DNA from 3 places in the Planifilum fulgidum genome. Region 1 is predicted to be linked to each of the others. Evidence: riboswitches for the same ligand, from Rfam matches in the RefSeq annotation. Region 1 holds a riboswitch; each other region holds the start of a gene.
The links. Region 1 has a riboswitch for thiamine pyrophosphate ahead of BM063_RS13995 (MTH1187 family thiamine-binding protein). Riboswitches for the same ligand answer to the same signal wherever they lie in the genome.

Region 1 (3,272 bases):
GTCCTTTTGTATGCATCCGTTTTGCATGGAAGGGCTATTTCAAAACGAGAAGGAAACCCCGGTGCAAGCGCCGTTCCCGTTGATTTCGTCCTTCGGGGATCGTGCTGCAATCCCGCCTTTTTCTCAACTCATCCGGGCCGAACCGCCGAACTTCGATGGCATGGGCAATTCCACCCGTCATAAAAAGCGGGCAATCCATTTTTGGACTTATGATCATCACTGCATCCTTTAGAGCCGGCCGATGCGAAGCGCTCTCCGCGCGTTCCGCCTCGCGTCAAAGTGTCGCGGATCGCGGCCGAATTCTCATCCGTCGCCGGACGGATGCAGGCTGCCCCGCTCAACTCCGGCCGGTCAGCATCAGCATCGTTATGAAAAGGAGGCGAGCAACACCGGGTGGCAACATGTCCGCATGGTTCGGCCCTCCCTCTCTGGACAATCGGCCCGCGGGACCTTTCGATTTGCGAAAGCGGCCGCTTTCAACCAGACGGTCGTGTTAATCAACCGCGCCGAAAGATTCACCAGCTTCAGCCCGAGGTTTCTTGCCCGGACCACAACGAATCCGCTTGATCGGTGGGATGGACTGAAGAACATCCCCATTTCTATGAGACGGGAGGTAGCGGTTCGTGTACAGCCAATCCCCCTATATGTGCCGGGTGGAATGGGGACTGCGGGGAGCTAGGGAGGCCGCCGAACGGGGAGACATCACCGTCATTGTCGATGTCCTGAGTTTTTCCTCCACCGTCGTCACGGCGTTCCACTTCACGCCGTGGATCTTTCCCCACCGCCGGCCCGGGACGGACAAGCGGAACGGTTTGCGAAAAAACGAAAAGCCGCCCTCGTCGCGGACCGAAAAGAGGCCGCCGAACCGGGCGGCCCCTCCTTATCCCCCGTTTCCCTGAACGGAGCGGCGTGTTCCGCGGCCGCCGCAAAGGCGTCCGCCCTGTTGGTCGGTCCCTGCTCAACGTCTCGGCGGTTGACGACGCAGCCGAACGAATCCACGCCCAAACCGGCACCGACATCACGGTGGTACCGTGCGGTGTACAATGGGCGGATGCCCGAGAGGGTGAAAACCGCCTCCGTCCGGGAATCGAGGATGATTTGGGGCCGGGGCGATCCTGTCCCGGCTGAGAAGAAGCCTTTCACCGAAAGCCCGGGTCTTTATGGGAGCTTTTCGATCCGTGCGGAATTCCCTTGCCGAGTTGATCTGGGATTGCGCCGGCGGCAGGGAACTCCGCTTGCGCGGCTTTGCGGAAGATGTCCGTTTCTGCGCCCGAATGGATGCGTTCGGGGAGGTTCCCCTCCTTCAAGGCGACCGGTTTGTCGATGTGTCGCGGGCATGGAAACCGGATGGCGATCCCCCCGCCGCGGGGCGGGACTTCAAATGACCGTTTCCATTTCAATTCGAAAAAAGGAACACCGGTTGGCAGGGCGGAGCAAAATGGCCTTTTTGATCAGACCGGGAAAAATCCCCATGTGCACACGCATTGTCAACCCGCGGGACATGTGGTATGTTGTAGCTGAAACTGAATAGGCAACGGGGAGCTGGGGGAAGCCCGGCTGAGAGGGTGCCCGGATCGGCACCGACCCGCCGAACCTGATCTGGATAATGCCAGCGCAGGGAATTTGCCTCTTCCATCCGTTTGACGGGTGGAGAGTGCTCGTGGGCCATGCCGATCCAAAACCGGGTCGGCTTTTTTACGTTTTGGGAGGTGATCGGATGGCGAATGCCAACGTCAGCTTGCAGATATTGCCCCGGGGAAAAACCGATGAAGAAATCTACGCCTTGGTGGACAAGGCGATCGATGTGATCCGGGAATCGGGCGTCCGCTACGAGGTGGGACCCCTGGACACGACGATGGAGGGAGACTACGACGAGCTGATGGACGTGGTGAAGCGGGCCCAGGAGGCGGTGATCGCCGCGGGAAGCGATCGGGTGATCAGCATCGTCAAAATCGACTACAAGCCCTCCGGGCTCAACTGGGATGAAAAAGTGGGCAAATACCGGAAGGGGTGACCGGCGTGCCCATCCTTCCGTGGCAAAGGCACCTTCGCAGGATCGGACCGCCGGTGTCGATTCTCCTTCTCCTGCTGATCCTGTGGGAGGGAGGCGTCCGGCTCACCGGCGTGGAAAAATGGCTTCTTCCCGCCCCGACCGACATCCTGCGCACCCTGGCGGCGGACATGCCCCTCCTCCTCCGCCACACGGGACCGACGCTGCAGGAGGCGGCCCTCGGCTTCGCGGCGGGAATCGCCGCCGGGTGGCTGCTGGCGATGGTGATGGAGCTTTCTCCCTGGCTGAAGCGGGGGCTATATCCCCTCTTGGTCGGCACCCAGACGGTGCCGGTCATCGCCGTCGCTCCCCTGCTCATCCTCTGGTTCGGGTACGACCTGCTGCCCAAGGTCCTGGTCGTCGCCCTGGTCACCTTTTTCCCGGTGGTCGTCAGCACGGCGGACGGGCTCCGCTCGGCGGATCCGGACATGGTTCGGCTGCTTCGGTCCATGGGGGCCAGTTCCTGGCAGATCTTCCGCATGGTCCGCTTCCCTCACGCCCTGCCCGCCTTCTTTTCGGGGGTGAAAATCGCCGCCACCTACAGCGTCCTCGGGGCGGTAATCGCCGAGTGGCTGGGGGCCAATGTGGGCCTGGGCGTCTTCCTGGTCCGGGCGCAGCATTCCTTCGCCGCGGACCGGGTCTTCGTGGCCATCTTGGCCATCACTTTCTGGACCTGGCTCCTGTTTTTCCTGATCCGCCTGTTGGAACGGTTGGCGGTTCCCTGGAAACAAAGCCGAAACGACCAGTCGGCAAAATAATTTCAGCAAAAGGAGGGAAAAGCGGCTTTCCCGGCCTTTCTGCCGAAAAGCGCGCAACTTACGATGAAACGATGGAAAAGCATCCGCACCGCATCCATTCTCATGCTGGTCCTCACGCTGGTTTTGTCGGCGTGCGGCGGGACTTCCGACGAGAATTCCCCGTCCGGGGGCAAAAAGAAAGTCACCATCATGCTGGACTGGCTGCCCAACACCAACCACACGGGCCTGTACGTCGCCCAGAGCAAGGGCTATTTTGCCGAAGAGGGGCTGGAAGTGGAGATTGTCACCCCGGGCAAAACCTCGGCCAACGAACTGGTGGGTGCCGGCAAGGCCCCCTTCGGCATCAGCTCCCAGGAATATGTGACCCAGGCCCGGGCCCAGGGAGTGCCCATCGTGTCGATCGCGGCCATCCTGCAGCATAACACCTCGGGATTCGCCGCCCCCAAAGGGAAAAAGATCCGCTC
Region 2 (3,272 bases), on a different contig from region 1:
ATGGGTCTGGAGATTCCCGAACGCGCCGAATATCTGAGGGTCATCGTGATGGAACTGAACCGGATCGCCAGCCATCTGGTCTGGTTCGGCACCTATCTTCTGGACATCGGCGCGATGAGTCCCTTCCTGTACGCCTTCCAGGATCGGGAGAAGATCATCGATCTGTTCAACGAGATATCCGGCGCCCGCCTCACATACAATTACATGAGGGTCGGAGGTGTCAAATGGGATGCTCCCGAAGGGTGGCTGGACAAGGTGCGCAATCTGGTTTCCTACCTGCGGGAGCGTCACGAAGAATATCTCGAACTGGTGGGGGGCAACGAAATCTTCATCAACCGGACCAAAGGAGTCGGCAAATACGACGCAAAAACCGCCGTCCAGTACGGATTGTCCGGTCCGTGCCTCCGTTGCACGGGAATTCAGCGGGATTTGAGGAAGGATCAGCCCTATTCGATCTATGACCGGTTCGATTTTGATGTTCCCATTGCCACCGAGGGGGACTGTTACGATCGCTTCCAGGTCCGGATGGAGGAAATCCGTCAATCCCTGCGGATCATCGAACAGGCGGTGGAGCAGATCCCCGAAGGGCCGATCATGGCGAAAGTGCCGCGGTTGATCCGCCCGCCGGAAGGGGAAGTGTACACGGCGGTGGAAAACCCCCGGGGAGAGCTGGGCGTTCACCTGATCAGCAAAGGGAAAGCCAATCCCTGGCGGATCCATTGGCGCCGGCCGTCCTTCCACAATCTGCAGATTTTGCCCCAGCTGTTGGAAGGGGAAAACATCGCCAACTTGATCGCCATCCTCGGTGCGGTGGATATCGTGCTCGGTGACGTTGACGGTTGAGAAGCGGAAGCGGTTCCCGTCCCCTTGATGAGGCTGGAACCGCTTTTCACAAGCGCGGTCTGAACTTGATCAAAAACGGGGTTAACTGAATGGAACAGACATGGGCCGAGTTTTTGTTGCAGTACGGATATATCGGGATTGTCTTCTTTCTGATCCTGGGAATCGCCGGCATTCCTCTTCCCGATGAAATCTTCATGACCTTCATCGGGTATCTTTCGTCGGAGGGGAAATTGAATCTGTATCTCACTTACATCAGCGCCCTTTCCGGCTCCGTCGGCGGAATCACCCTCAGCTACGTACTGGGAACGCGTTTCGGCTATCCTCTCCTGAAGCGATACGGAAGCAAACTCTTCATCACGCGGAGAAGGCTCCGGATCACTCAGTTTCTGTTCCGGAAATACGGCAACTGGGTATTGTTTTTTGGCTACTTCATCCCGGGAGTCCGTCATTTGACCGCCTATTTGGCCGGGATATCCAGACTTTCTTACGCCCGGTTCGGTTTGTACGCCTACTGCGGGGCGGTGGTCTGGTGCGCCACCTTCATCGGATTGGGGTATGTGCTGGGTTCCAGCTGGGAACTGGTGTTTCATTTCCTTAACCGTCTCGGGCCGGTGTTTCTGTTGGTCCTGATCCTGGCGGGAGGGTTTCTCGCCTGGTATTGCTGGTCGATAAGCCAGAACCGGGCCGGGTCCTCCCGCCCCAAATGATGAAGGGAGGCTTTCGGAAAATCGCGCCCCCTCTTCCGGAAGGGCGGATGCGGGATGCGATTTGACGCCCTTTGCGGGGGACTGCTAGAATAATAGAAAAACGTGAAAGGAGTCCACTGGGGGTGCACCTGTACGGTGCTGAGAGGGGTTTGCGCCCCAACCCTTTGAACTTGACCTGGGTAATACCAGCGCAAGGAATGTGGCGGTTGCGTGCGTTGCCGGTATCCACCAGGATACCGGTTTTTTGCAGGAAAGGGGGAGACGGGAATCGGAGCCAGACTTCATCTCGTCACCGGGGACCGCCACTTGCCGGACCACATTGTGGCCGTTGTCGAAAAGGTCCGGCCGTGGGTGGACCAGGTCCACCTGCGGTGGAAAAGCCGGACCGCCCGGGAGATGTATCGCTTGGGGAGCAGGCTTTTGGAGCGAGGGCTTTTGACTTCAGGACAGCTGGTCGTTCATGATCGGCTGGATGTGGCCATGGCGCTTGGTTGCGGCATCCATTTGCCGGAAGCGGGTCTGCCGGTGGATCGGGTGCGGGAAATCGTCGGTTGCCGGCATCGGGTGGGGGTGTCGGTTCATTCGGTCCGGGCCGCGGAACAGGCGGCCGCCCTGGGGGCGGACTACCTGATGTTCGGCCATGTATTTTCCACTCCGTCCAAGCCGGGGATTCCACCGAAGGGGCTTGAACTGCTTTCCCGGGTGGTTCGGGCCGTGAAGGTTCCGGTTCTGGCCATCGGTGGGATCAACGCGGAGCGGATTCCCCGGGTGATGGAGACGGGTTGTGCGGGGGTGGCCGTCCTTTCCGCTCTGATGGACAGTCCGAATCCCGAAGGGGCGGCCCGTCGAATGAGGGCACGGCTGGATCGCCTATCGTGACCATCCGGAGTGCGCCGGAGAGGAGAAAAAAGGGGGGCTACAGGTTGCATGAGCGGGATGTGGTGGTGATCGGAGGTGGTGTGATCGGCTGTTCCATCGCATACTATCTGGCCAAGCGGGGAGCGCGGGTCACCGTCCTGGAGCGGGATCTGATCGGCTCCCACTCCTCGTCCGCCGCCGCGGGGATATTGGGAGCCCAGGTGGAGATGGCCGAACCGGGGCCGTTGAGCGAGCTGTGCGTGAAGAGCCGGTCCATGTTTCCCGATTTGGCTTCGGAGCTGTATCGTCTGACCGGCATCGACATCGAATTGATCCGGACGGGCGTGTTGCGGATCGCCTGGACCCGGGAAGAGGCCGAGGCGCTTTATAAGCGGGGGGTTTGGCAGCGCGAACGCGGCGGGACGGCGGACTGGTGGGACAGGGATCGGGTTCGGAGCGTGGAACCGGCGGTGTCCGACCGGATCGAAGGGGCGCTGTACATCCCCGGGGATTCCCATGTTTCCTCTTCCCGGTTGACCCGGGCCTTTTCCTATGCGGCAGAGCTGCTCGGGGCCGAACTGATCGAGCGGTGTGAAGTGACTGCCTTGCGCGCCGGAAAGGACCGGATTGAAAGGGTGGAGTCGGACCGGGGGACGTTTCAGGCGGAGCACGTGGTGCTGGCGGCGGGGGCCTGGAGCGCCGCGCTGGCGGGGAAATTGGGATTGCGATTGCCGGTGGTTCCGGTCAAGGGGGAATCCCTGGCGGTATATCCCCGAAGGGCGCTCTTTGAAAGGACGCTGTTTGCGGAGGGATGCTACCTGGTCCCCAAAGCGGACGGCAAGGTGATCGTGGGGGCGACGGAGC
Region 3 (3,272 bases), on a different contig from region 1:
GCGCTCGTAAATGTACTCCATCATGCGCCTCTGTCGTTCCTCGGCGAAAATCTCTCCTCCCCCCTCTCCGGTTGATCTACTTTGATTATATTTGATTGATTATGATCGTTTCAAATGAAATTTGTTTGAATCCGTGCTTGGTTGCTTTTATTTTGCCAAAAGAAAAACCGGCACATCCCGTGCCGGCCGGTTTCACCCCCTGATCCGGGAAGTCGGAAATGTTCCGCGCCCGCCGAAGGCGCCCGGAGAACCACCGAATCCGCCCTTTACGCCGAGGCGATCCGGGCGGCGGAAGGCCGCGCCACCCTTCAGGCTCCGACAAGACGCGGCGGGCCGGGTCAGTACCCCTTTTCCCGCCGCTCGGCGATCAAGCCTGCCCTGCGGGAACGGGAACGATGATTGGCAAAAGTCTGCATCATTTCATACCAAGCGGCCACCGTCCCTTCCGGCACGTTGGCCGTCAACAGTTTTTTGGGTCCCATCCGGCGACAAGTGCCCGACTCCATCAGCAGCAGGTCATCCGCACATTCCGCCCAGCGGAGATCCCGGGTGGCGACCAAAATGATCCGGTGAGGCGCGAGGCGGCGCAATTCCCGCCACAAAAGCCGTTTTCCCCAGTGGTCCAGCCCCGCCGTGGGCTCGTCCAGCAGCGCGATCAACGGATCCCGGAGCAACATCTCAACCAGCAACACCCGCTTCACCATTTCCCCCGGGATGGCGGAAAGGGAGGCGCGCCGGACGGCGGCCAATCCCCATTCGGCGATCAGCTCGGCGACGCGCCTCCTGGGATAGGGCAATTGGCTGAGCTGGGCGCGGTATAAGAGATATTTTTCGAGAGAGATGGAATGGTTCATCCGGCGCATGGGCGGAATGTATATCATGCGGGATTTCAAATTTCCCAGGGCGGAGGTGCCCGCGGCGGCCGCGCGTCCCCGGGACCAGATCACCGTTTCGCCGTCCTCCAACTGGTAGGTGATTCGCCCGTCGTCAGGGACCTGCAGGGCGGCGGTAAGCTGCAACAGCGTGCTTTTTCCGGAGCCTTCGGGACCGAGAATCGCAGTGATGCCTTTCCTCGCGGCGGCGGTAAAATCGAGAAGGCCGATTCGGCGTGACCGCGGATGGTTTTTGGAAGCATAAACCTTGTTGAGATGAGACCACTCAATCCGCAAGGACTTTCATCCTTTCATCCGATGCACCTATCATTAAGGATACCCGAAAACCCGGGCAGAAAGAAGGGTCTTTTCCAATCTCTTGATCCATCGGATAAATCCGCCTCCCCCCGCATTTGGCTAAGATTCGGACGGTTAAATCTCTTTTAACCGTGTTCAATAATTTTAAAGGGCCGCAGCGGTCGTTTCGGCTGATTGACCCGTTGCGGGGGATGTGATACTTTCGAAGCGACAACCGCATATCCAACGGGAGCTTGGGGAAAGCCAGGCTGAGAGGGCGGGGGATCTGCCGCCGACCGTTGAACCTGATCTGGGTAATGCCAGCGCAGGGATGGAGACAAGGGGGCCCGGCGCCCTTTTCGGGGCGGTGCGGGTTCCGTTCGCCGCATGCCTGCGGGCATGCGGTTTTTTCTTGGAATGGTTTTTAAATCCGACGGCATTTCCGTTCAATCCAGAAGATGAAGAAACGGTGCATCATCTCTCCGAACCGAATCCGACGGACCCCTTCTCCCTTCTCAAGCCCCTTCCGTTGGTGTGCGCCAAACCGTTCAAAAGAAGGAGGAGGAGAAGGAATGTCCAACGACTTCCGCTTTCCGGCGAGCAAAAAGGTGTACATCCAGGGATCCCGGCCGGACATCCGCGTGCCCATGCGCGAAATCCGGCTTTCACCGACCACCGGCCGGTTCGGGGAAAGGGAAAACCCTCCGGTCCGTGTCTACGACACCAGCGGCCCCTGGACCGATCCGGATGTGGAGACCGACGTCAGGAAGGGACTGCCCCCGCTCCGGCGCCGGTGGATCGAAAGGCGCGGAGATGTGGAGGAATACGAGGGAAGGCAACCGCAACCGATTGACGACGGGTATTCTTCGAAGTCCGAAAGTCCCTCTCAACCGTACCCCGGACTCAAGCGCCGACCGCTCCGGGCCAAACCGGGGCGCGCCGTGACACAGATGCATTACGCCCGCCGGGGGATCATCACTCCGGAGATGGAATTCGTGGCCATCCGGGAAAACGTCAGCCCCGAATTCGTTCGGGAAGAGGTGGCCCGGGGGCGGGCGATCATTCCGGCCAACATCAACCATCCCGAAAGCGAGCCGATGATCATCGGGAAAAATTTTCTCGTCAAGATCAACGCCAACATCGGAAACTCCGCCGTCTCCTCCTCCATCGAGGAAGAAGTGGAAAAAATGCGGTGGGCCACCTTCTGGGGTGCCGACACGGTCATGGACCTGTCGACGGGAAAAAACATCCACACCACCCGCGAATGGATCATCCGCAACTCGCCGGTCCCCGTGGGCACCGTCCCCATTTATCAGGCCCTGGAAAAGGTGGGGGGCAAACCGGAGGAGTTGACCTGGGAAATTTACCGGGACACCCTGATCGAACAGGCGGAACAGGGCGTGGATTACTTCACCATCCACGCCGGCGTCCTGCTCCGGTACATCCCGCTGACCGCCAACCGGGTGACCGGCATCGTCTCCCGGGGCGGTTCCATCATGGCCGCCTGGTGTCTGGCCCACCACCAGGAGAATTTCCTCTACACCCATTTCCGGGAGATCTGCGAAATCCTGCGGACATACGACATCGCCATCTCCCTGGGGGACGGCCTGCGGCCCGGTTCCATCGCCGACGCCAATGACGAGGCGCAGTTCGCCGAATTGAAAACCCTCGGGGAACTGACGAAAATCGCCTGGGAATACGATGTGCAGGTGATGGTCGAGGGACCCGGCCACATTCCGATGCACAAAATCCGGGAAAATGTGGAGATTCAGCAAAAAATCTGCCACGAAGCGCCCTTCTACACCCTCGGCCCCCTCACCACGGACATCGCCCCGGGTTACGACCACATCACCTCCGCCATCGGCGCGGCGATGATCGGCTGGTACGGCACCGCCATGCTCTGTTACGTCACGCCGAAGGAACACCTCGGGCTGCCCAACAAGGAAGATGTGAAGGAAGGGGTCATCGCCTACAAAATCGCCGCTCATGCCGCGGATCTGGCCAAGGGGCATCCCGGCGCCCAGCTTCGCGACGACGCCTTGTCCAAAGCCCGTTTTGAATTCCGCTGGACGGACCAATTCAATCTGTCCCTCGATCCGGAAA

Region 2: another riboswitch for thiamine pyrophosphate. It lies ahead of BM063_RS01490 (thiamine phosphate synthase); the one in region 1 lies ahead of BM063_RS13995 (MTH1187 family thiamine-binding protein).
Region 3: another riboswitch for thiamine pyrophosphate. It lies ahead of thiC (phosphomethylpyrimidine synthase ThiC); the one in region 1 lies ahead of BM063_RS13995 (MTH1187 family thiamine-binding protein).

What each region holds. Positions count from the first base shown of each region.
Region 1 is NZ_FOOK01000030.1:2,832-6,103, reverse strand. Features, by position in the region: gene BM063_RS18050 (hypothetical protein) at 624-899, shown strand; gene BM063_RS18045 (hypothetical protein) at 1,113-1,385, shown strand; TPP riboswitch at 1,526-1,640, shown strand; gene BM063_RS13995 (MTH1187 family thiamine-binding protein) at 1,718-2,014, shown strand; gene BM063_RS13990 (ABC transporter permease) at 2,020-2,808, shown strand; gene BM063_RS13985 (ABC transporter substrate-binding protein) at 2,872-3,272, shown strand, end outside.
Region 2 is NZ_FOOK01000002.1:95,903-99,174, reverse strand. Features, by position in the region: gene BM063_RS01500 (NADH-quinone oxidoreductase subunit D) at 1-843, shown strand, start outside; gene BM063_RS01495 (DedA family protein) at 933-1,550, shown strand; TPP riboswitch at 1,659-1,765, shown strand; gene BM063_RS01490 (thiamine phosphate synthase) at 1,761-2,429, shown strand; gene thiO (glycine oxidase ThiO) at 2,474-3,272, shown strand, end outside.
Region 3 is NZ_FOOK01000046.1:7,182-10,453, forward strand. Features, by position in the region: gene BM063_RS16320 (DeoR/GlpR family DNA-binding transcription regulator) at 1-24, opposite strand, end outside; gene BM063_RS16325 (ATP-binding cassette domain-containing protein) at 339-1,169, opposite strand; TPP riboswitch at 1,406-1,518, shown strand; gene thiC (phosphomethylpyrimidine synthase ThiC) at 1,742-3,272, shown strand, end outside.